DNA from 2 places in the Virgibacillus sp. LDC1 genome. Region 2 is predicted to be linked to the other one. Evidence: a T-box and tRNA genes for the amino acid it is inferred to sense, from the RefSeq annotation. Region 2 holds a T-box; the other holds one or more tRNA genes.

Region 1 (17,616 bases), on a different contig from region 2:
TGTCGTACAAGAAGCGTTGGAGATTACAGTATGGTTAGCTGCATCGTATTTGTCTTCGTTAACGCCCATAACGATCGTGATATCTTCGTCAGTTGCTGGAGCGGAGATGATAACTTTCTTAGCGCCGCCTTTCAAGTGAGCGGAAGCTTTGTCTTTCGCTGTGAAAATACCAGTGGATTCTACAACGATTTCTACGCCATACTCAGCCCAAGGCAATGCTTCTGGGTTACGCTCAGCGAATACTTTCACTTCACGGCCGTTTACAACGAGTGCGCCTTCTTTAGCTTCAACCGTTGCATTAAGTCTGCCGTGAGTTGTGTCATATTTCAAAAGGTGTGCCAGCGTTTTTACATCCGTCAAATCGTTGATTGCCACGATTTCAACTTCGCTGTTGTTCAGCGCAGCGCGGAACACGTTACGTCCAATACGTCCAAAACCGTTAATACCTACTTTAACCATGAGTAGTTCCCTCCATATTTGTAAAATTTATATATTCAAGATTGGCCGTTAAGCCAATCAAGACAACAATAATGAAAAATCAATTGTACGCCCGTGGATTCAAATACCGGCGTCAATCTCCTTCTCGACTTCCAGTGCCGCGGCTTCATCGGTAACGAGAATATCCTCATGTCCGAATTTCAGCACCGCGTGAATCGCCTTGCCCTTGCCTTGACCCCCAGCAATGCCGATGATCGTCTCTGTCCGCATAATATCCTCAAGCCGCAGCCCGAGGGTAAGCATTTTGTGGACAACTTCGCCATCTTCACTAAAGTAGTAGCCGAAGGATTCCGCAATCGCGCCATCGGCCTGCAAGTTCTGAATCGAGTCTTCATCCAGCTTGCGTCTTCTTGCCATTTCCATGGCATCTCCGATGCCGTGAATAATGACTCGGCAGCGCCTGATCACATCCACAATCTCTTGGATATGCTGATCCTGCACCAAAGACTGGTAGGCATCCTCGCTAAGCAGATCCGGTACGTGCAGCAATCGGTACTCAGCTCCCACGCGCTTAGCCATCTTAGAGGCAATGGTGTTCGCTTGAATCTCGACACTCTCTCCGAGACCGCCCCGGGCAGGCACAAACCATGTGCTTGTCAGCGGTTCGCCACCAGGCAAAGAGGACATCTGCTCTGCTACTTCGGCAAGCGTGGAGCCGCCTGTTACGGCAATCGTATCTCCATCCTGTACAAAGCTTAGCAGCGTTCTTGCTCCGGCACGGCCAAGCTCGCGTTTGACTTCCGGAGATGACTCACTGTCACCGGGAATAATGACCACTTTACGAAGCCCGTAAGCCTGACGGATCTTCTCTTCCAGTTCAACCAGTCCGAATAACTCATTCATAACCGGTTCCAGTTCCTCCAGCAAACATACCCCTGAACTGCTGATCCGCATGCCAAGCGTTTCAATCTCGATTAGCCCTTGCGCTTTCAGAAGATCCGTCTCTGCTCTGAGGACACGCTCGGTCATCGAGAGTGATGAAGCCAGTGTTCTTCGGCCAACAATTCCGGACAACTTGATCTGATGAAGGATGGAATACCTTCGTTTAAGAGTGTCCATCAGATCCGGCAGAAGCTGCTCTTGTATTTCTAATAGGTTACGCATGCATTCCACTCCTGCAAACTTCGTCTCGGCTCTCCTCTGCCTGGTCGTAAAATGTCCCAGTCAAACTTTTTAAGTCCCACCCTTATTCTAACCAATAATCAGACCGGTTGCAAGTGTCCGAAAGTATATTTCTCTGCCCCAGGCATTCTTATACATTATGACCAACTACAGGCTTGTCTATATAATAGGAACAAAGTTTTGCCTGCTATTGTATTTTTGAAAAAGATGCGGTATAATCAACTTCGTTGCTAATTTTTTTAGATATCAGAAAGTGTCAACTTCGTGGAGTCAGCTTCCTGATATCGCAAGAAAAACTACTGCTAAATGCGGTTTGTCTTCTTTGAATGTACGTCGATAGACGTTTCTCTTATGCGCCCGTGGTCCAATGGATATGACGTAGGCCTCCGGAGCCTGAGATCGAGGTTCGATTCCTCGCGGGCGCGCCATTTTATCTTTATTCTCTATACTGATTACCCTAAAGTGCCCATGACGGCTCTTTTTTTTACCCAATAGTTTGACTATCTTTGACTTTTTGATTTAAATTGTTTATCATGTGGGTAATACGGTAACAGTATTTATATGAGGTACTTAAGAGGAGGTTTTCCACGTGAGTTTTATACCTATGGTCGTTGAACAAAGCAACCGCGGTGAGCGGGCATACGACATCTATTCCAGATTGCTGAAAGACCGCATTATCTTCCTCGGCTCCGACGTAAATGACGTGGTCGCCAATTCCATCATTGCTCAAATGCTGTTCTTGTCGGCTGAGGATCCTGAGAAGGATATTCATCTTTACATCAACAGTCCTGGCGGTTCCATTACCGCAGGTATGGCGATATTCGATACGATGCAGTTCATCAAGCCGGACGTTTCGACGATCTGTGTCGGCATGGCTGCTTCCATGGGCGCATTCCTGCTCAACGCAGGCGCTAAAGGCAAACGTTACGGTCTGCCTAACAGCGAAATTATGATTCACCAGCCGCTCGGCGGCGCACAAGGTCAAGCCACGGATATTGAGATCCGTGCTCGCCGCATTCTCAAAATGCGCGACAAACTGAACCGCATCCTGTCCGAACGCACGGGCCAACCGCTGGAGCGCATTGAGAAGGATACCGATCGTGACTACTTCATGACGGCTGACGAAGCTAAAGAGTATGGCCTGATCGATCAAGTACTGGAAAATACACCACCGCAAGGACTATAAAAGAAATGAAGCAAAGGGCAGGCGCCGTTATCCGGTGCCTGCCCTTTGCTATCCTCTGGATTCATTGAAAACTTCGAGTACTAAATAGTGAGTGTATCCCCTCCGGTCGCTGTTGAAATCGAGAAACATGAATGAATGGATATGGAGGTTTCCCGATTTCAAAGGCGAACGCGTTGCTCCTCCAAGGATACTCTCACTTCGGTACGATTTTTTCAATAAAACATAAAGACGGTAAGGGCACTCCCCTCCTAAAAGGCCTCCCTTAACTTGAGGGGAGGGGAATACAGGAAAACCCATTTGCCTCGATAAACACAAAAAATCCCTTGATCGCTGGAAGGGAGAATACACACTCTCCACGTTCCATGATCAAGGGATTTATCGCAATTGGTTCCAGCACAGTGTTACTTCAGGACAGCATCATATATCTCAACAAGCTATGGTATGAAATTAAATGATCACAGTTTACACAAACCGCTTATCATATACTCTTACTTCCACTCTTTCAGCTTCAGCTCAAACTCCGGAAATCCATAAGCATACGCCGTGTACTCATAAAGCTGGAAGTACAGCACCGCAGCATTATCTTTCACATAAAAATCAGCATCGGCAGGCACGCCCTCAAATCCGCCGAGATAGCCTCCTTCTTTCTTCATCTTGCTCAGCACGAGGTTGTTCAGCTTCTGCTTGTTCTTGCCCTGCATGTTGATGAAATCGCCCAGCTTCATCTGCTTGCCATCCTTCAAGGAGAACGTGAAGCTTTTACGGAAGGTCATGCCATGGGCGCCGCCGGTATACGAGTAATCGTATGCCGTAATGCTCAGGATGTCGTTCTGGTTGTAATGGACCACGAAGTCACCACTGAATTCGTAAGGGAAACTGGATTCCGACGGCGGGAATTCCTCAGCATTCCCTTCGGCAACGGTGATTACGCCGGACGCATTTTCTTTCAGCACTTTGTTGATCTCGGCTTGAACCTCTGCATTATCGAGTCCGCTGATTACAGGATAGTTCACAACGGCATCCACGCCCTGAATCTTCTTCTTCAGCGCTACCGATTTAATGGTGATGTCATTCTGCTTCTTCTGTGTCATGCTGAGTGTTTTCAGGGAAGGATTCCATTGCCCCTGAACGCCCATGTATTCGCTGATCGTTTTGAACGGCACATAGAGACGACCATTCATGATCTGTCCGCCAGGCTCGCCGGCATACGAACCATTCACCAGAATACCGATTTCAGTTGAATCATATACGATAGCGCTCAGTTTGTTATAACCGTTACCCAGTGTATACGTACGGTTTTTTGCATCATATTTAAGAGGCATCCCCAGGCCGTCCCGCAAAGCGGTTGCCGGCACATAAGTTACCCCGTGCAGCACGAGACCTTTCTGTGACAGGGTCTTGCCATTCCATTTCAGTACGACTTCATTCTTTGAGGATTTTTGGCTGGCGGAAACGGTTGCCTTAGCGGCGCTTGCATCGATGACCTGTCCGCTCAAACCCAGACTGCCAAGCAGGACGCTAGTTGCAATTAATGATGCACATACACGAAATTTAGGATTCATATCAGAATTCCACCTTTGTTAAATTAAGTTTCCGTTAGTTGTTAATCTATTACCCTTAATCATTATAAGGAAAGCTTTCAATGTATTGGTAACAAAGCCAGTGACAATTTTGATTCCAGGCCGTAGGGCCTATATGTTTTCATTATTCTTTCCGTACGCACGCCGCTACACTAAGAAACACACCGAACAAGAGAGCACATGAACCCGCAAGCAGCAGTAATTCACTGCCTTGGACAACGTAAGCAAGAAAAATAAAACCGATGCCAACGAGTGCACTGTGAATACTCAATAACAGCAGATGCAGCGCGCTTTTCCTGAAGAAGTTCAGAAGCAACCCCGCTCCAACACCAGCCACGATTCCCGCAATAACCAACAAGCCCATCACATCGCTCAAGCCGCTTTCTCCTTTTCTGATTAAACGCATAGAAACCTCGTTTATGTCATTTGCGTCCTTCCCTTATATATAACAACGAGACGGGCTCCAAAGTTGTGGTTCAATTCGTATAAATCGGCTATTTTTTCCTATTCCGGGTCTTAGGACCTATTCTTCGCAAACAAAAAAAGAGCCTGCCCCCAATGGGGCAGACTTTTTTATTACAAAAATATGAAAATGTAAGCTATAATTAACGACCGCTTTTCAGTTCGGTCCATAGACGATCATAGATTGAGAGCGAGTCGCCGACATTATCGAGCCACTCGGTACGGCCCAGCTCTTCATCTGTCAGGTTGATCATCGTATTGGTGCGGTATGCCTCGCTATGGAATTCCATCGCCTTGGTGTTCGGATTGCTGTATCCGATGAATTCATAGTTTTTGGCGCTGACCTCAGGCTCCATCATGAAGTTGATGAATTTCTCGGCCAGCTCTTTATTCTTGGCACCCTTAGGAATCGCGTAGTTATCAGAGAAGATGGTAGCCCCTTCTTCTGGCACGACATACGCCACATCCGGATTCTCCGCTGCAATAAAGGCCGCATCTCCGGACCAGACCGTGGCAATCCAGCCTTCTTCTTGGATCATCTTCTGCTTGATATTATCCGTATCAAACGCGAGCACATTGGGCAGCAAGGTCTTCAGGTCATCCGTAGCTGCGGTGATTTCCGCTTCATCCGTACTGCTGTTTGATTTCCCCTGCTTCTTCAGCGCCATGCCGATCATTTCGCGGTTGTCGTCCAGAAGCAGGACTTTCCCCTTGTATTCCGGGTTCCAGAGGTCTTCCCAGCCGTTGATCTCGTCCTTAACATACTTCTTGTTATATGCAATTCCCGTTACACCGGACGTGTAGACAATCGAATATTTATTGCCCGGGTCATAAGAAGGATCTTTGAAAGTATCCGTAAGATTGACGAAGTTCGGGATATTATTCATATCAAGCGGCTCAAGCAGCTCCGATTCAATCATCGTTTTCACCATATAATCGGACGGCTGAATGAGGTCATATCCACTGCCGCCAGCCTTGATTTTAGCCAGCAGGTCTTCATTGTTTGCGTAATTGTCGTAGGTTACCTTCACGTCGAACTTCTCTTCAAAGTCCTTCAGCACCTCGGGATCAAAGTTATCCGCCCAGCTGTAAATGTGAAGCGTCTCCTTATCTGAGCCGCAGCCAGCCAGCAGTCCTACAGACAATACCGCAACCATACCTGCCGTCAGCAGGCGGGTCCATCTTGATTTTTTCAATTCAATATCTCCTCTCTTTCCGGTTCCATGTTTTATTTCGAAAAAAGCGTTTCTATCGCTTAAATCGGTAATGTTTTATGTTTCTTTTCCCCGCTGCCGCGGTTAAGAATATATTGCGCTAACAGAATCAGCGTGATGCTGACCAGAATGAGCAGCGTACACAGCGCGTTAATCTCTGGCGAGATACCGCGCTTCACCTGAGCGTAAATATAGATCGGCAGCGTCGTTGAGCTTGGACCGGCGACAAAAAAGCTGACCATAAAGTCATCTAATGACAGCGTAAAAGCAATCAAGGCGCCGGAGATAATGCCCGGTGCAATCTGCGGCAGCGTGACGTACCGGAACGTCTGCCAAGGCGTAGCTCCCAAATCCTGCGCCGCTTCACCGAGCTGTTTGCCCATTCCAGACAATCTGGCCGTAACTACAACATATACATAAGACATACTGAAGGTGATATGGGCTATAATCACGGTCGTTTTACCGAGCGGCATATTAAGTTGACTGAACAAAACCAGCAGCGACAGCCCCATAATGATATCCGGGATAATGACCGGCAGATACAGCAGCCCATTCATGCCGCTGCGACCTCTGCGCCCCATACTCCGAAGCGAGAGCGCCGCTGCGGTTCCGAGCAGGGTGGAAACGATCGTCGATATGACCGCCACCGTCAAACTGTTCATCAGCGCTTCCATCACGTGCCGGTTCTCGAACAGCGACACATACCAATCCAACGTAAATCCTTCCCAGTTGCCGCTAAGCCGCGTGTTGTTAAAGGAATAGATGATGATCATGATGATCGGTACATAGATGAAAGCCATCATAAGGAAAGAGTGAATCCCGAGGAGCGGGTGATTCTTCTTCTTCACTTATCTCCCCTCCCCTACGCGTTGATGGCGGGCTTGCATCGCCCGGTTAAAGAGCAGGATCAGCACGAGGGACGTAATCACAAAGATCACCGACAACGCCGCTCCAAAGGGCCAGTTACGTGCACCCAGGAACTGCTGCTGAATAATATTGCTGATCATGGAGGACTTCGCGCCTCCCAAAATATCCGTAACTACAAACATCCCGGAAGTCGAGACATACACCAGAACCGCTCCCGTCATGATGCCGGATTTACTTTGCGGGAAGGTAATGTGCCGGAATGCCTTCCATCTGGAAGCGCCCAGATCGCTGGCCGCATCCAGCAGACGCTTGTCCATCTGCTCCAGAGCCACGTAAATCGGCAGCACCATGAAGGGGATGAAGTTATAGACCATGCCGAGAAGTACGGCGCCATACGTATACAGCATCTGAATCGGCTCGTCGATCCATCCCATCCACAGCAGCAGACTGTTCACCACGCCTTGCGTCCGGAGCAGGAGAACCCAAGCATAGGTCCGGATCAGAAAGTTAATCCAGAACGGGACCGTGATCAGAATTAATCCCCAGGTTTGGATACGCGGGGAAGCGTTGGCTATATAATAGGCCAAAGGGTAGCTGACTAACAAGCAAATCACCGTAGTCAGCAGCGACAATACCAGGGTATCCCAGTAAATCCCCAAATATAAAGGGTCAAAAAAGGTTTTATAGCCTTCGAGACTAAAGGAAAAAACGATATTCCCCAGCGAATCCCGCGAGAGCAGGGAGATGCCGACCACAATCAGCATCGGAACGATCAGGAACAGGGATAACCACAGCAGCACCGGAGTCAGCAGGAACCTTGATTTCCTCATGGCCCGATGATCACCTCATCTTTGGTGTTCCAGTTCACCCCGACCCGTTCACCAACCTCCCAAGGATGGTCATCCGAGATGTCCAGGGCAATCGTGACCTTCATCGGTTCATCATCCAATTGGACCAGCAGCTTATGAACACTGCCGAGGTACTGCACATCCTCGATCACGCCGCTCTTCCTGGCACCCGATTCCCGCTGCGGAATAAGTTTCTCCGGCCTTACGGCAAAAAGACTCTCTGGCGAGGAGAAGACGTTATTCTCCCCAACAAACGTGGCGGCAAACAGCGTTTGCGGTTTCGCATAGATCTCGCGCGGCGTGCCGATTTGCTCTACCCGTCCGTGGTTCATGATGACGATCCGGTCGGAGAGCATCATGGCTTCCTCTTGGTCGTGGGTTACATATACAAACGTAATCCCGAGCGTCCGCTGCAAATGCTTGAGCTCGGACTGCAGGTTCTTCCGCAGCTGCAAATCCAGCGCGCCAAGCGGTTCATCCAGCAGCAGTACCTTCGGTTTGTTGGCGATGGCGCGGGCGATGGCCACGCGCTGCTGCTGTCCGCCGGACAGTTGGTGCGGGAATCGTTCCCGCAGGGGGGTCAGCTGCGTCATGGCAACGGCCTCGTCCACCCGCTCCTTGATAAGCTGACGCGGCATTTTTTTCATTTTCAACCCAAAAGCGATATTGTCTTCTACGGTCATATGCGGAAACAGAGCATAGTGTTGGAATACCAGATTCAAGTCCCGCTTGTTCGCAGGCATTTCCGTCACATTCTGACCCGCCAGCCAGACCTGTCCTTTGGTCGGCTGTTCGAATCCTGCTATCATTCGGAGAATCGTCGTTTTGCCGCAGCCGCTGGGGCCCAGCAAAGTCAGGAATTCCCCTTCTTTAATGGAGAGCGACAGCGGATGCACGACCGCTTGTCCCTGAAAATGCTTCTCGATCTGGACAAGTTCAATCACATGCATCAACCCCTTCTTCAAAATGTGACCTAATCCATGTGTACATTCCTGCTAACCAGTATGCACAAAAACGTTCCCCACTAAGAAGAAACGGTCATACTGCCTATCGTGCTCAGGTTGGCAGAATCCGTTTCTTAAGGGTGGAAGCGTCTAGAAGTCTCTACTAAGAAAAAAAAAGCCATATCCATGGGTATGGCTTTAACGTTTAACATAAAGTTCAGTTTTTCGCATATTCACTATACCTCGTTTTCCCCCCATACACAACACTTTTCTGCGTATTTCGACAGGGGAAGGCACGGATATAGGACCGGATTATGGTATTTCATTTTCCGAATTAGGGATGCACAAAAAACCGTTCACCCGGAAAGACCAGGATGAACGGTTTTCAGTATTCTTAGTCGAAAACAGCTGCTATTTCAGCTCATATTGCACGTACAGCTGCGTCGAGATTTTGATTTCGCCCGGCTTCACGGATGTGTTGGCGCCCGCGTCCGCTGCAGTAGACTGTGCTTCCATCGCCATTTTTTCGAGGCCATAGATGTTATCTACACCAACTGAACCTTCCACAATGTTTAGCACGATACCCAACTGGCGCTTGGAGGCCTTTGCCATAGCTTGGGCTTTCAGGTCCGCATTCGCCATGGCTTTATCTATCACTTGAGCTTCGAAGGCATCGCGGTTCTCGACCGAGAAACGGGCGTTACCAATGGAATTGGCGCCGGCATCGGACGCTGCATCAAGCAGATCGCCCACTTTGCTCAAGTCGCGAAGGGTGACTTCCAGGGAATGATAGGCGCTGTAATTCTTCACTTTACGCCCATTATCATCGGAATACGTATAGTTAGGTTGGACATAGAACTGTTCGGTTTTGATATCCTTGTCATCAATCTTCCATGTTTCTTTCAACAGCTTCGTAATCTTATCCATTTTCTGTGCATTGCTCTTCTGTGCGGATTTTGCGGTTTCCGCATATGATTCAGCCCCGATGGAAAGATATACGATATCTGGCTTCACCGAGATCTCGCCTTTACCGAGTACGGTAAGAAGGTTTTGCTGTGCCGCCTCCGCCGCATGCACCTCGGTTGCCCCGCTCAATCCTACTAAAGCCGTACTTCCAGTCAACAGTGCACCTGCAATCATGATGGAACCTACTTGTTTGACCCATCTTTTCATTATTGTCAGCCTCCTTCAATATTGGCATCGCTGCCATGCTTGCCTTACCCTTCTAACGTGGGGGCATTGGTAAATGTTGCATCCGGAACGGAGCGTTTTGAGATTTTTCTTTAACTTTGTTGATACGCCCCTGTTAATTGGTATATCTAGGCATGATTGGTGGATCAGCACAATAAGATACCCAATGAAGATGACGGCAACTGTTTAATAAGGAAGCCTTCATGGGTAACTAACTACATCGGTGTTAAAAAGAGGAGGTCACTATGAAATCATTCCGGATGTTATACGCGTGCATGTCACTGCTGATACTCATGGCAGCGGGCATGCCATACGGGGCGGCAAGCGCCGCGGCAGAGCCAGCCTCCGGTAAAACCTATCAGATCGGAACGGACGTAACGTTTGCTCCGTTTGAATTCCAGGATGCAAGCGGCAAATTTGTCGGTATCGACATGGATCTGCTGGATGCGATCGCGAAAGATCAGAACTTCAAATATGAAGTCAAGCCGCTCGGTTTCAATGCGGCGGTTCAGGCGCTGGAAGCCAATCAGGTGGACGGTGTCATTGCCGGCATGAGCATCACGGATGAGCGGAAGCAGAAATTCGACTTCTCCGAACCTTATTTTAACTCAGGTGTGGTCATGGCCATTCGCCAGGATCAGGAGTCCATCAAAGGGTATGAGGATTTAAAAGGGAAAAAAGTCGCCGTCAAAACCGGTACGGAGGGCTACAGCTTTGCTGAATCCATATCCTCCAAGTACGGATTCACCATCGTACCTTTTGACGATTCGGCCCAGATGTATGACGATGTCAGGACCGGCAATTCCGTTGCCTGTTTTGACGACTTCCCCGTATTGGCTTATGGAGTCGAACAGAACAACGGACTGAAGATCGTCACGGATATGGTCCCTGGCGCCTCCTACGGATTTGCCGTTAGTAAAGGACAGAACCAAGAGCTTCTGGAGAAATTCAATGCCGGCTTGATTAACTTGAGGGCAAACGGGGAGTATGACCGTATTAAGGCAAAATACATTGGCGAAAATGCCGTAGGCGCGGCGACTCAAAGCCGCTGGGAGCTGATCGTGGAGTCGCTGCCTTCGCTGCTGAAGGGCCTTGGCAATACACTGCTGCTGACCATCGTATCGCTGTTCTTCGCGTTTTTCTTAGGGTTGATATTCGGCTTTATGAAGGTCGGACGCAATAAATGGCTCCGAGGCATCGCAACCGTATTCGTGGACATTTTCCGCGGCATACCGCTGCTAGTCCTTGCCTTCTTCATCTACTTTGGTATTCCGCAGGCACTCGGCTTCACGATGTCGCCGATCGTGGCAGCGGTCCTGACACTTAGCCTGAATGCCGGTGCTTATGTAACGGAAATTATCCGGGGCGGTATCCAATCCATTGACCCTGGACAGCTGGAGGCTGCCCGCTCGCTCGGTCTGCCATACCGCAAAGCCATGATGAAAATCATCATTCCCCAAGCCATCAAAGTCATGATTCCGACCTTTATTAACCAGCTCGTGATCACGCTCAAGGATACGTCGATCCTGTCGGTAATCGGTCTGGTCGAACTGACCCAATCCGGGAAAATTATCATTGCAAGAACGTTCGCTTCGTTTGATATCTGGCTCGTGGTCGCCATCATGTATCTGGTCGTGATCACGATTCTGACCAAAATTTCGGGCCGTCTGGAAGGGAAGGTGCGTCATGGATAAGATCCGCGTAGAAGGACTGAAGAAGAACTTTGGCACGAATGAGGTGCTGAAGGGCATTAACATGCAGGTCCAGGAAGGCGAAGTTGTCTGTGTCATCGGGCCTTCGGGCTCCGGCAAAAGCACCTTCCTGCGCTGCATCAATCGTCTGGAGGACATTACGGCAGGCAGGGTATTCGTGCATGACAAGGATATCAATGACCCTAAAACAGACATCAACAAGGCGCGCCAGAACATCGGCATGGTGTTCCAGCATTTTAATCTGTTCCCTCACTTCAACGTGCTGAAGAACATTACATTTGCCCCGGTCGAGCTGGGCAAGCAGAACGCATCCGAGGCTCGTGCCACGGGGCTAAAGCTTCTGGAGCAAGTAGGCCTCTCCGATAAAGCGGAGGCCTTCCCAAGCCAGCTTTCAGGCGGTCAGAAGCAGCGTGTGGCGATCGCCCGGGCGCTGGCGATGAATCCGGACATCATGCTGTTTGACGAGCCGACTTCAGCACTGGACCCGGAGATGGTCGGCGAAGTGCTCGGCGTCATGAAGGATCTGGCACGCGAAGGCATGACGATGATGATCGTCACGCACGAGATGGGCTTTGCCCGCGAGGTTGCGGACCGGGTGATCTTTATGGATGGCGGGTATATCGTAGAGGAAGGCCCGCCGGAGGAAGTATTCGGCCAACCGAAGCATGAGCGTACGATCAGTTTTTTGGAGAAGGTGCTGTAATCATGCAGCTAACCTATCTTTAACAAGCCGCTGCCGTGCGGCTGCATCATCCGTGCGCACAACTCCCTGTGCGCACGGTGCGTGGCCCTCGGGGTGTGCTTGGCATGGCAGCACGCACCTTGCGGGTTGCTCCTTGTGTGTACTGCTCTCTGTGCGTTCTGCTCCCTGTGCTCACAGCCCCCTGTGCGCAATGCTCCCTGTGCGGGCTGCTCCCTGTGCTCACTGCTCCCTGTGCGGGCTGCTCCCTGTGCTCACTGCTCCCTGTGCGGGCTGCTCCCTGTGCGCACTGCTCCCTGTGCGCACGGTGTGTGGTCCGGAGCAGGCTTGGAGGGCTGTCGACTAGATTCATGCAGTAACCAGTGACCCTTCCGGCTAGCCCGTTAGGGTGAGACTAACATACGGATAGTAATGGCATGTGCATTAAAATTAGAGTCGACTGCGGTGGCTGCACGCTGCTTTAGTGGAGCTAACGGACCGAGAGTACCTTATTTGAGGGAAAATGGCGGTTTTCCGGAAACTTCCGGACCAAGGATCCGCTATTCCTTACAAAAGGCGGCATTTACCTAAACAAATCCTAAGATAACGGATCTGGAGTCCGTTATTTTAGAATACGGCGCTTAATTCGGCAAATAAGGTCATTGGTGTCCGCTAAATTCGCGACCGTTTTAGCTAATTCACCTGCTTTAACCCAACTCGGTGAGTTTGTCCATATCGCATCACGCACAGCTCAAACAGGAGTAGGAGCGATCATAGCCCTTACTCCTGTTCTATGGACATATCCGGTTCAAGTTGTTCCAGATATGGCGGGTAAGCAGCCATATCCTCACACCTTAGTTCTAAATCTGCTTGGGAACATCCCCGAAACAGTCCTAATCCTCTATACCTTCCCGCCTTCCTGGAGGAGAGTCACACGATCAGCGTCCTTTTTATGTCAGCTCCCCACGTACTTCATTAAACCCATCTATTCTTCATATCCAAGCCCAACAATTCTTCATATTCGAATCTTCATATTCGAATCTTCATATCCAACTTCATGTCCATGTCACATCTTCACGTACAATTTTAATGTCAAACCTTCACTGCTCAATCAATGCTTCGTATCCGGAGATCGCTTGTAAGGCACCATCACGGTAAAAACAGATCCCTTTCCTAGCTCGGATTGGACCGTTATCTTCCCCTGATGAATATCGACGATCCGCTTCACGATGGATAATCCCAGCCCACTGCCGCCAGCGGCGCGATTGCGCGATTTATCGGCTTTGTAGAAGCGTTCGAATATATGCAGCTGATCCGACTCCGACATCCCGACTCCCGTATCCGTTATCGTAACTTCGGCCCCGTCTTCCCCTGCTTTCAGCACAATCGTGATCATGCCGTCTTCGGGCGTGAATTTGATGCTGTTGTGCAGCAAATTGGTCCACACTTGACTCAGCAGATCCTCCGTGGCCTCAATCTCTACCTCAGCGAGGTCCAGATCCACCTGAATCCGCTTCGCCAGCCATTGCGGTTCATTCGCCAACACGACCGCACGCAGCTGCCCGTCGAGCCGGTAACGCGCCCTTTCGAATGCCGGCTGCTCTCCTTCCAGGGATGACAGCTTTAACAGATTGTCACTCAGCTGCGACAAGCGGCGGCTCTCTCCTTCGATAATCTCCAGGTAACGGGCTCTCTTCTCCTCCGTGAGGCGGGGATTTCGGAGCGCCCTTGCAAACCCCCGAATCGAAGTAAGCGGGGATTGGATTTCATGGGACACATTAGAGATGAAATCCTGACGCATAGTCTCCATCCGCCCCAATTCACCGGCCATGTCGTTAATGCCGCTCGCGATCATCTTGAACTCCCCGCGCCATTCATTTTCGTTCATCTTTACATTGAAGTCCCCCTGCGATATCCGCCGCATGGCATCCGTAATGGAATTCAGCATGGCCATTTGCCGGTGCTTGAAGAACATGCCCACGACCAGCATGCACAGGAAGAAGATGATCACGCCGACAAACAAGTCGATCAGCTGGATGACATAATCCCACGGCGGGGTTCCCGTCCAGGTGTAAACAAACCGAGTTACATAGGTCGCCGCTGTCCATGACGCTCCCAAGACCGCGAAGACCAAGATCGTCTGAAGCGTTTCTCGAACGATCTTCCACAAGATATTGGGCGTTTTTTTCATCCGCCCTCACCTGCTTCCAGGCGATATCCCAGCCCGCGCACCGTCCGAATCCTGAATCTGTACTTCTCCTCCGGGAATCGCTCCCGCAGCCGATTCACGTGAACATCCAGCGTGCGTTCGTTCCCTTCAAAGTCATAACCCCAAATATCCTCGATCAGCCGGTCGCGCGGCAACGTGCTCCCCGGGTAACTGGCCAGCTTGAAGAGCAGCTCGAACTCCTTCAGCGGCAGGGTAAAGACCTCATCGCCCGCCTTGACCTCATAGGTTCTGCGGTTCATCTGCAGCTTGCCGATGGTCACCGTCTGTGATGCGGCTACCTGATACCGCTTCAGCAGCGCTTTGACGCGAACGACGAGCTCCGCGGGCTCGAAGGGCTTCACCAGATAATCGTCGGTGCCCAGCTCAAAGCCCTTTACGATCTGTCTCGTTTCTCCTTTGGCCGTCAGCATCAGCACCGGAATACCGGTGTTCTTCCGGATCTCCCGGCATAACTCCCATCCGTCCATATTCGGCATCATGATATCCATCACAACCAGATCGACGGATGTCTGATCCATGACGGATAAGGCCTCGACGCCGTCCGAGGCTTCGAACACCCCTTCCATCCCCGCTTCCTCCAGGAACACCTTTATGAGTTCGCGGATATTCGGGTCGTCGTCCACTACCAATATTTTTGCCATGGTGGCCATCCCTTCTTCCCCAGCATCTTCTAGGCGCCCTTAGGCTCGACCGTTTCATTCATCTGCAGCTGCTGCACGGCAAACTCTCTATACATATCATGCTGCTCAATCAATTCATCATGCGTTCCCCGTCCGGTTACCGTTCCTTTTTCAATGAAAATAATTTGATCCGCTCCTACAACCGTGGATAATCGGTGCGCAATAATAATTGTTGTCCGTCCAGCCATCAGGTTCTTAAGCGCCTTCTGCACTTCAATCTCGGAACGGCTGTCCAGGCTGGAGGTGGCTTCGTCCAGCATCAGAATTTTCGGATCCCGCAGCAGGGCTCTGGCGATGGCAATCCGCTGCCGCTGGCCCCCGGAGAGCTTCACGCCCCGTTCACCCACATCCGTATCAAAACCATGAGGCAGCTCGTCGATAAATCCATCGGCGTAGGCCATTTCTGCCGCTCTTCGGATCTCCCCATCGCTCACTTCCCGGTCCATCCCATAACATAAGTTGTCACGGATGGTTCCTGCGATCATGGGACTATCCTGTGAGACATAGCCGATCAATCCGCGCCATGAGCGTAAAGAGAACGTATCAATCGCCGTTTTGCCCAGTCGGATCTGTCCTTTTTGCGGAAGGTAAAAACGCTCCAGCATGGAGAACAGCGTCGTTTTACCGCCGCCACTCGGGCCCACCACTGCCGTGACCGTGCCCGGCTCCATCTGAAAGCTGATATCATGCAGTACCAGCTCATCCGGCTTGTAACCAAACGAAAGATTCTCGATGGACACCCGCTGATTCGCGTTCACCACATCGCTACCTGCCGAAATGGACTCTTCCTCTGCATCCAGGGTTTCCAATATTCGCTCCGTTGCTCCTTTGGCCTTCTGAAACTGGGTAAAAAACGTCGTCAACTGCGTCATCGGCATCACGATCTGAATCAGATACAGAATAAACGCTACCAGCTCGCCAGCGGTCAGTGCCCCTGTCGATACCTGAAGCCCGCCATACCCGATGACAACCACCAGCAGCATCATCAGCACGAAGGACATCAGCGGTGCGATCCAGGCGGATACTACGCCTTCCTTGATCCCGAAATTCAGCAGATTGGTGATACCTTTATGCCCATTCTCATACTCTCTGTCCTCAGCGTTAGAAGCTTTAACCAGGCGAATCTCCGACAGCACCTGACTGATATTCGCCGTAAACGTCGCCGTCTCGTCTTGCATGCCAAGCGATATTTTATACATTTTCTTGCCAAGCGGCACAAGGATCAGCGCTGCAATCGGAATGACGATGAACATCGTCAGCGTCATCTTCCAGTTTAAATAGAGGAGCACCCCAATGGAACCGACAATGGAGATCATCCCGCTGAAAAATCCGGCCACATGGTCCGATATGAGACTTTTGATCACGCCTGTATCATTCGTCATTCGGCTGACCGATTCCCCTGAACGGTTATGATCAAAGTAGCGGATCGGCAGCACAAGCAGCTTTTTCCACAGTCGCTCCCTAAGGGCAGCCACCATCTTCTGTCCGGTATAACTCAGCAAGAAAATCGAAACCCCGGCGGCAATCGTTTGTACCACAAACGCGATTCCAAGCCCGATGATATGGGAAGAATTCATATCCATTAAGGAGAAGCCATCCACCAGGCTCTTCGTAAACATCGGAATGACAAGTCCGACCAGGGTTGATACCACATTCAGCAGGATGGCTCCAATCAGCAGCAGCATCGGAGGTTTCGTTTCTTTCAACAGCCGGAAGAAGGCCTGCGAACCTGCTTTGCTGCTGCCGGCCGGCTTTTCCTGCGCTATTTCCTGTATAGAAGTATGATCCGTTTCTCTCATCGTTTCCTCTTCCCTTCCATCCCTGTTTATTGTCTGTAAGGAAAGAATAGTTCAACAAGTTAAACTGAAGTTAAACGAAGTCTTACTTTTGGGAAAACAACCTAAAACAACCCCACAAAGTGGAGCCTATGCTGCGATGCTTATTCAAATGCTTTGCGGGGACCCCAAAAAAACTTATGAATTCTAATATGTTGAAAAAAGGGCGGATAGCTCCGCCCCTTCTCGAAATCTATTCTTATGTACGCGAAAAACAAGCGAGAATCACAGCAACAAGAACTTGATAGCAAAAAAAGCCTTGCAGTAACAAGACTTTTCTTAAACTTCAATCACGGATACCCTTATTGGTTCTCGAGTTCCTCTTTGCTCACCAAGTTCACGAGTGAAGTAACCGCTTGCTCCGCGTCGGCTCCCTCAGCACTAATGTAAACTTCCGTACCAGAGCTGATCGCAAGGCTCATAATTCCCATGATACTTTTGGCATTTACTTTTTTATCATCTTTTTCAACGAAGATTTCAGATGAGTATTTATTCGCTTCCTGAACGAACAGCGCGGCCGGTCTGGCGTGAAGACCCGTCTTTAACCGAACGACTACCGGGTGCTTTG
Region 2 (7,339 bases):
GGTGCCTTTGCGTCCACGGGGATGAGAATCCCTGGTAGGGGTTCGTCGGAGCCTATGCTTCGGTAGCATTACTTCGCAGTCGGCCTGTAAGGCCGTATCCCTTCTGGGGTACAGTCGGGCATATGACTCCATAGCAGTGCCCCAACATCCCACCACAAACTCTACCGGACCATAGGATCGTTATTTCAGAAAAAACGGTCCAATTTAGAATTTAACGGACACCAAAGCCGTTATTTAGCTAATTTACAGGCAAATCACCCTTTTTTTTCGTAAATAACGGCCTTCAGGTCCGCTACCATATCTGTAAGAGCGTTTTTTCCTCAATTAACGGCTCCTGAGTCCGTTAAGGCAACGCAGCCCTCACCACTTGCTCTACATCTTCTGCAAACAGTCGGTGTACTACCGCCAAGCACTAACTCGATCCGATTTCTTCACGAAAATAGAGGACAACGCCTTCGCTCGCGCGGTCAGAAGTATTTTCCTTCCTTCGGGGGTACGGGTGTATACCAGTTCGGCCGGACCGATATGCTTACGCCACAATTGGGCAAACTGCTCGGCATGCTCTTTTCGACGACCGATTTCCTCCGGCACGGTATGGTAATCCCGTTTGATCACAAACCAGCGGCGCGATTCACGGTATAGAAGGTAACGCGGGTTCTCGATCGGGTCCAGCACCTGCTGCAGCGAATTCAGAAAGAGTGTTTTCTCCTGCGTGGTTCCGTCTTTCAGCCAACACACAACGGTTCCCCCCTCTTCCTCCGCTTTCAACCGGTGAATGCTGGGCTCGGATTCGACCAGCTTCATATCGAACAGAGTCGTATAAACGACAAGAGCAACCTCCCGGATACTCCGCTCCAGCGACTGATGCCGTACCAGCATTTTGATGGCTTTATATATCCAAGGGCTTGATACGAGCAAAGCAACGGCAACTGGGATTAGCACGTTGAACCAGACCGGCGCGTCCGATTGAAGCAAACGCGGTGACGTCATAGCCTCGGTGAAGGTACCAAGCCCCAAACCAACGGCAAAAATGAGGACGGCTTTCACCGTATGAGCAAACACTACAGGCCTAGGGATACTCTCTCGATCCGCCGTCAGTTCTTCCGTCATGGAGCTGTGAAGGGCAATCGCCGAATCCCAACGCTTCTTCAGAAGATTCCGCTGCCTCGCTCGCTCCCATGTGTCGCGGTTATAGTCGTTAATGCTTCCTGCGGTTTGCCCTTTCCGAAGGTCAAGCCCCATGCGCTCCATGCCCGACTCTATGGTCTGGTGCGAGATCGATAAACCGACAAGAGAACGAAATCTTCGCCCAAGCGAGCTCAAATCTTCGCCGCCATCGATCTTGGCTGTATCTACGCATGCCAGATGCCAAATCGCTCCGGTCTTATCCGGGTTCCCGCGCTGGGCGCGAATCGCCCGTCCCCTCATCTGATTAGATAGCATGAACGAGCCTACATACGATGCCATGATCAAGGAATTGATTCCGGGAGCATCCCAACCCTCACCCAGAAGAGCCGCTGTACCGATCAGCACTTGGATTTCTCCCTCGGAAAACACTTCCGTTATGATTGCGACAATGGCCGAGCGATTCGTATCACGAACATCAATCGTTACATAGCGGCTGTCGTGTTCAAGGGGTCGCTCCGATAAACGATGCCCTCGCCGTTCGGCGCAAGCCGTGGCCAAAGGCATAGCCGCTACCGGCAGCACAACAAAGGAGCCTGTCAGAATGCCTATGGGCAGCTCGTGCTCGCGCTGTGAACCGCTTTTCTGAGCTAGCTGCCTTCGGATCAACTCAAAAATAGGGACAACGCCGAGCCGATTCAGCGGCTTCTCGTCATCTACATCCTTCGGCAGGTCCTCCTTGCGGATATAATCGGTCAAGATGACCATCCGCAAGCTATCTTCCAGAATGGAACGCTCGAATTCAAGAATACGGCTGATCCCATGCAATTTAGAGACACTTTGGACCAGCATTTTGTCAAAGGCAGGTGTAGAACGCATATATACCCTACGACGTTCAATCATGCCCAACCGACTGAGCCTCTTCTGCAAAGTCTTTAACTCCGGCAGCTCGCCATTTATATGTGTATCTTTATACAGGATGCCGCCAAGGAGCTCCTCCAGCCACTCCTCAGAAAAGTCGGGCGTTTCCTTCTCTTTCATGCCGAGCAGCTTCACTGCGTCCTTCCAGATCGGCTGATTGGCGGCACGCAGATAAAACACCATGCTGGAGTAATATCCCGGCGAGGACAAAATTTCCTCCATGTACGTTTCGGATTGTGCAATCCAGGGATGATTGGCGATTTGGTCTGCCAGAAACTGATCCCGCACCAGCTCGTCTCTGACCTGCGCTGCCTGCAGCCGAAACTCCCTTAGTTTAGCTGCCTCCTCTTGAGTAGGCATCGTCAAGCTTATGTAATCCTGATGCGGGCAAAGCTCCCCATGGCGGACTAGCTCGGGGACGCTGATTTCTTCGTCGATGGGACCGCAAAGGTCGATATATCGCTGCCATTCCTTTGGATTGACGTCGTATGGCGGCGTCGCCGTAAGCGCGATTTTCGTTGGCTGATCCAACATTTCGCATAGCTGCATGGCACTTTGCCACCAAGACATCCGAAGATGATGCGCCTCGTCAAAAATGACGGTATGATATCCCCGTTCCTTCAACAGTTCCAGAGCTGCTTGTGCCTCGGTACCGTCCGTGATATCATCCTCGCGGTCACTGTCACTCCCTACCCGCTCCGCCTCAGAGCCTTCCATGCCCGTATCTGAAAACTCGCGGTTCTCATCTCCGGCTTGAACCACATGCTCCATCTCCGCCGTGTTTTTCTTCCTCGCAGACGTCTGCTGGCCTGCCGCACTTAGCAGACTGTGAAGGGCTTGATAGGTCGTAATCGTTACCAAGGACGGTCGTTTGAGCGAAGTAGAGATCCATTCGGGCTGGTCCTGCTCATCAAGGAACAGTTCCACGAGGCGGCTTGCCCATTGCTGCTTAATGGTGAGCGTGGGAGCTAATATAATGGTGGGCCGATTTATTCGCAGCATGACTTCCAGTCCCAGAACGGTTTTTCCCGAACCCGGGGGCGCCACCAGATGCAAATGGCGATTCTTCAGATGATGCTCAAGCCCGTCCAATATCCTCTTCTGATAGGAGCGCCAAGGATATCGAAACGACAAGTTACTCGGAAAAAACTTTGATTCCTCCAGTTTAGCTGCACCTCCCTTTTTCATCGGATTGGATAAGGCAGCTGCATGTGAATAAGCGGAAACGGCTTCCCGGAGCCGTCCAGCTCGGAGCGGCCGATTTGCACAAATCCGTATTTTTTATAAAAGGCATGGGCCTTGGAGTTCTGTTCATTCACATCGACTTGCAGCCTCCGCCCCTTCAGCTGTTCGGCGTGCCTTATCAGTGTCGTTCCCGTACCTTGACCGTGATGGCGGGGATCCACAAACAGCATTTCAATTTTGGAGCCATCCAGCCCCATAAATCCAATCGGTTCCTGTTCCGTATTCAAGCAGACCCAGATCTCCATGGATCTCAGCGCTCCGTTTTGCATCATATCATAGTAAAACCCGATATCTTCCTCCGTCAGGAAATCGTGCGTTTGGGATACGGCATGAAGCCATAATTCCACCAGCCGATCATGAAACTCTTCTGCGTAAGGCGCTATATAATGCGTCATTTTTCATCCAGTCCCTTCCAAATCGTTTATCCCTTGAGAATTCATGATATCGTAAAAATTGCTCTATACTATTATAAAGGAATCCGGTACATTAATCAGAGACTTTATCTTTGTCAGGAAGGAGAGATCAGCATTGCCATTATGGCTTGTATACGCATTGCTGTCTGCGGTCACGGCGGCACTTGTCGCCATTTTCGGAAAAATCGGCCTGCAAAACATCGATGCCAACTCGCAACGGCCATTCGCTCTGTCATCATGGCACTATTTCTGCTGGGGGTCGTGGGGGTTCAGGGCAAATTCTCGGAACTCGGTGACATTCTGGTTCAGAAGAAAGCATTAAGCTTCATTGTGCTCAGCGGCATCGCGGGGGCATTGTCCTGGCTGTTTTATTTTCTCGCGCTAAAATACGGCAAAGTATCGCAGGTAGGTCCGATCGATAAGTTGAGCGTTGTCATCGCGGTCATTCTTGCCTTTGTGTTTCTTGGAGAAAAGATATCCTGGATTAACGCAGCTGGCGTTGCACTCATTGCCGTTGGCGCTCTTCTGGTTGCCGTCAAATAAGGTTCTACATAAAACCGCTGCTCAGCGGCTTTTTGTCTGTTCGTTTATTGATAAAACCTATCAATATTATCACATCTATATATTTCTAATTATAAGATAAACATGTCACAATGAGGATAATTCATGGGTGAAGGGGTGTTGTTATGTCAGAGCAAGTATGGAAAGCTTACGATTATGATCGGCAGTTATCGTTTGTCTCGGCTTATGGAAAAGGAGTCGTAGAGCTTCTTGCGCCTCAACCCGGAGAACGGATTCTCGACCTGGGCTGCGGGACCGGTGATTTGGCTTATGAAATATCCGTTTCGGGTGCATACGTAACCGGCATGGATTATTCGGCAGAAATGATTGAACGCGCAAAAAGCAAATACCCCGGGCTTTCGTTTCTGACCGGAGACGGAGAGAACTTCGAAACCGAAACGCCGTATGATGCCGTCTTCTCCAATGCTGCCCTGCACTGGATGAAGGATGCTGCAGGCGTGGTACGCTCCGTCCATGGAGCCCTCAAACCCGGCGGCCGATTCGTCGCGGAATTTGGAGGCAAGGGGAATATCGACGGAATCTATCAAGCCTTGAAAACGGTGTTCGCCGATCATTATGGAATCGATGCCGACACCAGGAATCCGTGGTATTTTCCTAGTCTTGGCCAGTATGCCAGCCTGCTTGAATCCCAAGGGTTCCGGGTGCATGTCGCCCATCACTTCGACCGTCCCACAAAGCTGCCTGAGGGCAAGGACGGTATGAAGCATTGGCTGCAACATTTTGGCGATCACTTCTTCGCTGGATTCTCGGCCGGCGAGAAGGACAAAGCAATTGCCCGCATCAGCCAAGCTGCCCAAACGACGCTCTGGCATGAGGATGCATTTTACGCAGATTACAGGCGCCTGCGAATCTTTGCAGAGAAGGTTTAGTCATTTGGGGGTTGCTTTTCTAAATAGAATGGTTATAATATGAAAAAAACTTGAAGATATTATTTTCGTTGATTGGGAGAGTAACTGCACTTGACTTTAGTCCAAGCGAGCCGGGAGGGTGGAAACCGGTACAAAGTCGGCCGTGAAGCGGACCCAGGAGATGGCCTTCCGAAGTGAAATGCTGTAGGGAGCCCCGGCTTACACCGTTATCGTATAAAGGTGGTTAAACCCTATCGGTTTAACAACAAGAGTGGTACCGCGAGCACAAGTCCTCGTCTCTTTAGGAGATGAGGGCTTTTTTTGATTTTTCCGACGTGTTTTTTTATTTTGAAAGGGGGATTTAACGTGTTAAGTCATTTGATTACTTCGAGCCTTCAACAAGCAGTAAACCAGGTGTGTGAAGCTTCGGGCGCCAAACTGCCGGATTCCACTCCAGTCCGGGTTGAGCAGCCTGCCAGCATGGAGCATGGGGATTACGCCACCAACATTGCGATGCAGCTAGCAAAGCTGCTTCGTAAGCCTCCGCTGCACATTGCCGAGCTGATTCAAGCCGAGCTTGAGCAGGATACGTCCTACAATCAGCTTGTCTATGCTACGGAGATTGTTGCCCCAGGTTTTATGAATCTGCGTATCGATTGGGAATATTGGGCTGGGCATCGCTTTGAATTGCCTCCGGCAACAAACGAGAAGATTGTCATTGAGCATACTTCCATCAATCCGAACAAATCCGCCCATATCGGCCATCTAAGAAACTCCTGTATCGGGGATACGTTGGTCAGGCTGATGAGGAAGCTTGGTTACGAGGTGGAGGTTCATAATTATATCGACGACCTTGGCAATCAACTGGCAGATACGGTGGTCGGGATGCTCCACACGCCGCTGTCCAAGGAACATGCCCGGTTCGGCGATTACTGCTGGGACGTCTATTCAAGCACCAATAAGGCCTATGAAAGAGAACCTGGGCTGGTTCAGCATCGGACCGAGGTTCTGCACGCACTGGAAGAGGGCAACCAGAATCTATCCTGGATCGGACTGCTCGTGGCTGAGCGAATCGTTAAAGAGCATCTTGAAGAAATGAAGCAGTTCGGCATTGACTATGATCTGCTTGTGTGGGAGAGCAGCATTGTCAGAGAGGGATTCTGGGCGTCGGCGTTCGAGCTGTTGAAGAACACGCCCCTCTTCCATCAGGAAACCGAGGGTAAACTTGCTGGCTGTTGGGTGCTCAAGCAAACAGGAGCGGAAGCCGGGGACGATCCCGAGTCAGACCACAGCATGGATAAAGTGCTGGTACGCTCGAATGGCATACTGACCTACACTGCCAAAGACATCGCCTATCATTTGTGGAAATACGGTGTGCTCTCCAACGATTTTGTATATAAAAAATTCACAGACGAGGTTTGGACGACGAGCACCCATGGCGAGCAGCTCACTTTTGGCAAAGCAGACATAGTCATCAACGTCATTGACTACAGACAGCAGTACCCGCAGGCAATGGTAAAGCAGGCGCTGGAAAGCCTAGGATTCCAAAAAGAGGCCGACAAGCTCCGTCATGTCAGCTACGGCGTCGTTTCGTTAAGCCCTTCTGCGGCTGCGGATCTCGGAATCGATACTTCCGATGGGAAAGCGTCCTATGCGATGTCCGGGCGTCAGGGAATCGGAATTAAAATCACCGAGCTTATCCACCAAGTAGCCAAGTTCATCGAAGACACCCGTTCCGATAAAAACGGTTTGTCCAGTCATACGATCGCAGCCGCCTCCATCCGTTACTATCTGCTTCGCTTTGCACTGCAAACCGAGGTGGTGTTCGATCTGAAACAGGCGACTGAAATATCAGGAAATACGGGGGTATACCTGCTCTACTCCTATGCGCGTGCACTCAGCGTGCTCAATAAAGCTCAAGAAGCCGGTGTTACGCCGTCGGTGCCTGCCCGGTTCCCTGCGATGGAAAAAGCGGAGCATGCGCTGCTTCGCCATATCAGCACCTGGCATGATACCCTATACGCCGCCGGACGGGAACTATCTCCAAGCGCCATCTGTAACTTTACTTATGAGCTGTGCTCCTTGTTTAACAATTTTTATTCGGCATGCCCGATTCTGAAATCGGCGGATGAAGTGCTCCAGTTCCGTGTATGGCTCACTTCCTTATTCAAGAACACGCTTGGCGAAGCGTTGGAGGTCCTGGGA

What was found. The T-box of region 2 lies ahead of OHJ21_RS27655 (arginine--tRNA ligase). A T-box ahead of a tRNA ligase gene usually reads a tRNA of that ligase, here a tRNA-Arg.
Region 1: it has a tRNA-Arg gene. The T-box ahead of OHJ21_RS27655 (arginine--tRNA ligase) is inferred to sense a tRNA for this amino acid. The anticodon was not compared.

Annotation. Positions count from the first base shown of each region.
Region 1 covers NZ_JAOXLZ010000002.1:51,842-69,457, reverse strand. Annotated here, with positions in the region: gene gap (type I glyceraldehyde-3-phosphate dehydrogenase) at 1-459, opposite strand, end outside; gene OHJ21_RS21030 (sugar-binding transcriptional regulator) at 559-1,602, opposite strand; tRNA gene OHJ21_RS21025 (tRNA-Arg) at 1,974-2,048, shown strand; gene clpP (ATP-dependent Clp endopeptidase proteolytic subunit ClpP) at 2,210-2,806, shown strand; gene OHJ21_RS21015 (PdaC/SigV domain-containing protein) at 3,295-4,368, opposite strand; gene OHJ21_RS21010 (hypothetical protein) at 4,511-4,792, opposite strand; gene OHJ21_RS21005 (ABC transporter substrate-binding protein) at 4,992-6,044, opposite strand; gene OHJ21_RS21000 (ABC transporter permease) at 6,104-6,910, opposite strand; gene OHJ21_RS20995 (ABC transporter permease) at 6,911-7,759, opposite strand; gene OHJ21_RS20990 (ABC transporter ATP-binding protein) at 7,756-8,727, opposite strand; gene OHJ21_RS20985 (SIMPL domain-containing protein) at 9,133-9,894, opposite strand; gene OHJ21_RS20980 (amino acid ABC transporter substrate-binding protein/permease) at 10,218-11,606, shown strand; gene OHJ21_RS20975 (amino acid ABC transporter ATP-binding protein) at 11,599-12,327, shown strand; gene OHJ21_RS20970 (hypothetical protein) at 12,374-12,676, opposite strand; gene OHJ21_RS20965 (HAMP domain-containing sensor histidine kinase) at 13,415-14,494, opposite strand; gene OHJ21_RS20960 (response regulator transcription factor) at 14,491-15,174, opposite strand; gene OHJ21_RS20955 (ABC transporter ATP-binding protein) at 15,204-17,012, opposite strand; gene OHJ21_RS20950 (HPr family phosphocarrier protein) at 17,351-17,616, opposite strand, start outside.
Region 2 covers NZ_JAOXLZ010000005.1:684,294-691,632, reverse strand. Annotated here, with positions in the region: gene OHJ21_RS27675 (DEAD/DEAH box helicase family protein) at 400-3,180, opposite strand; gene OHJ21_RS27670 (acetyltransferase) at 3,231-3,686, opposite strand; partial or broken gene OHJ21_RS27665 (EamA family transporter) at 3,820-4,247, shown strand; gene OHJ21_RS27660 (class I SAM-dependent methyltransferase) at 4,391-5,155, shown strand; T-box leader at 5,215-5,438, shown strand; gene OHJ21_RS27655 (arginine--tRNA ligase) at 5,501-7,339, shown strand, end outside.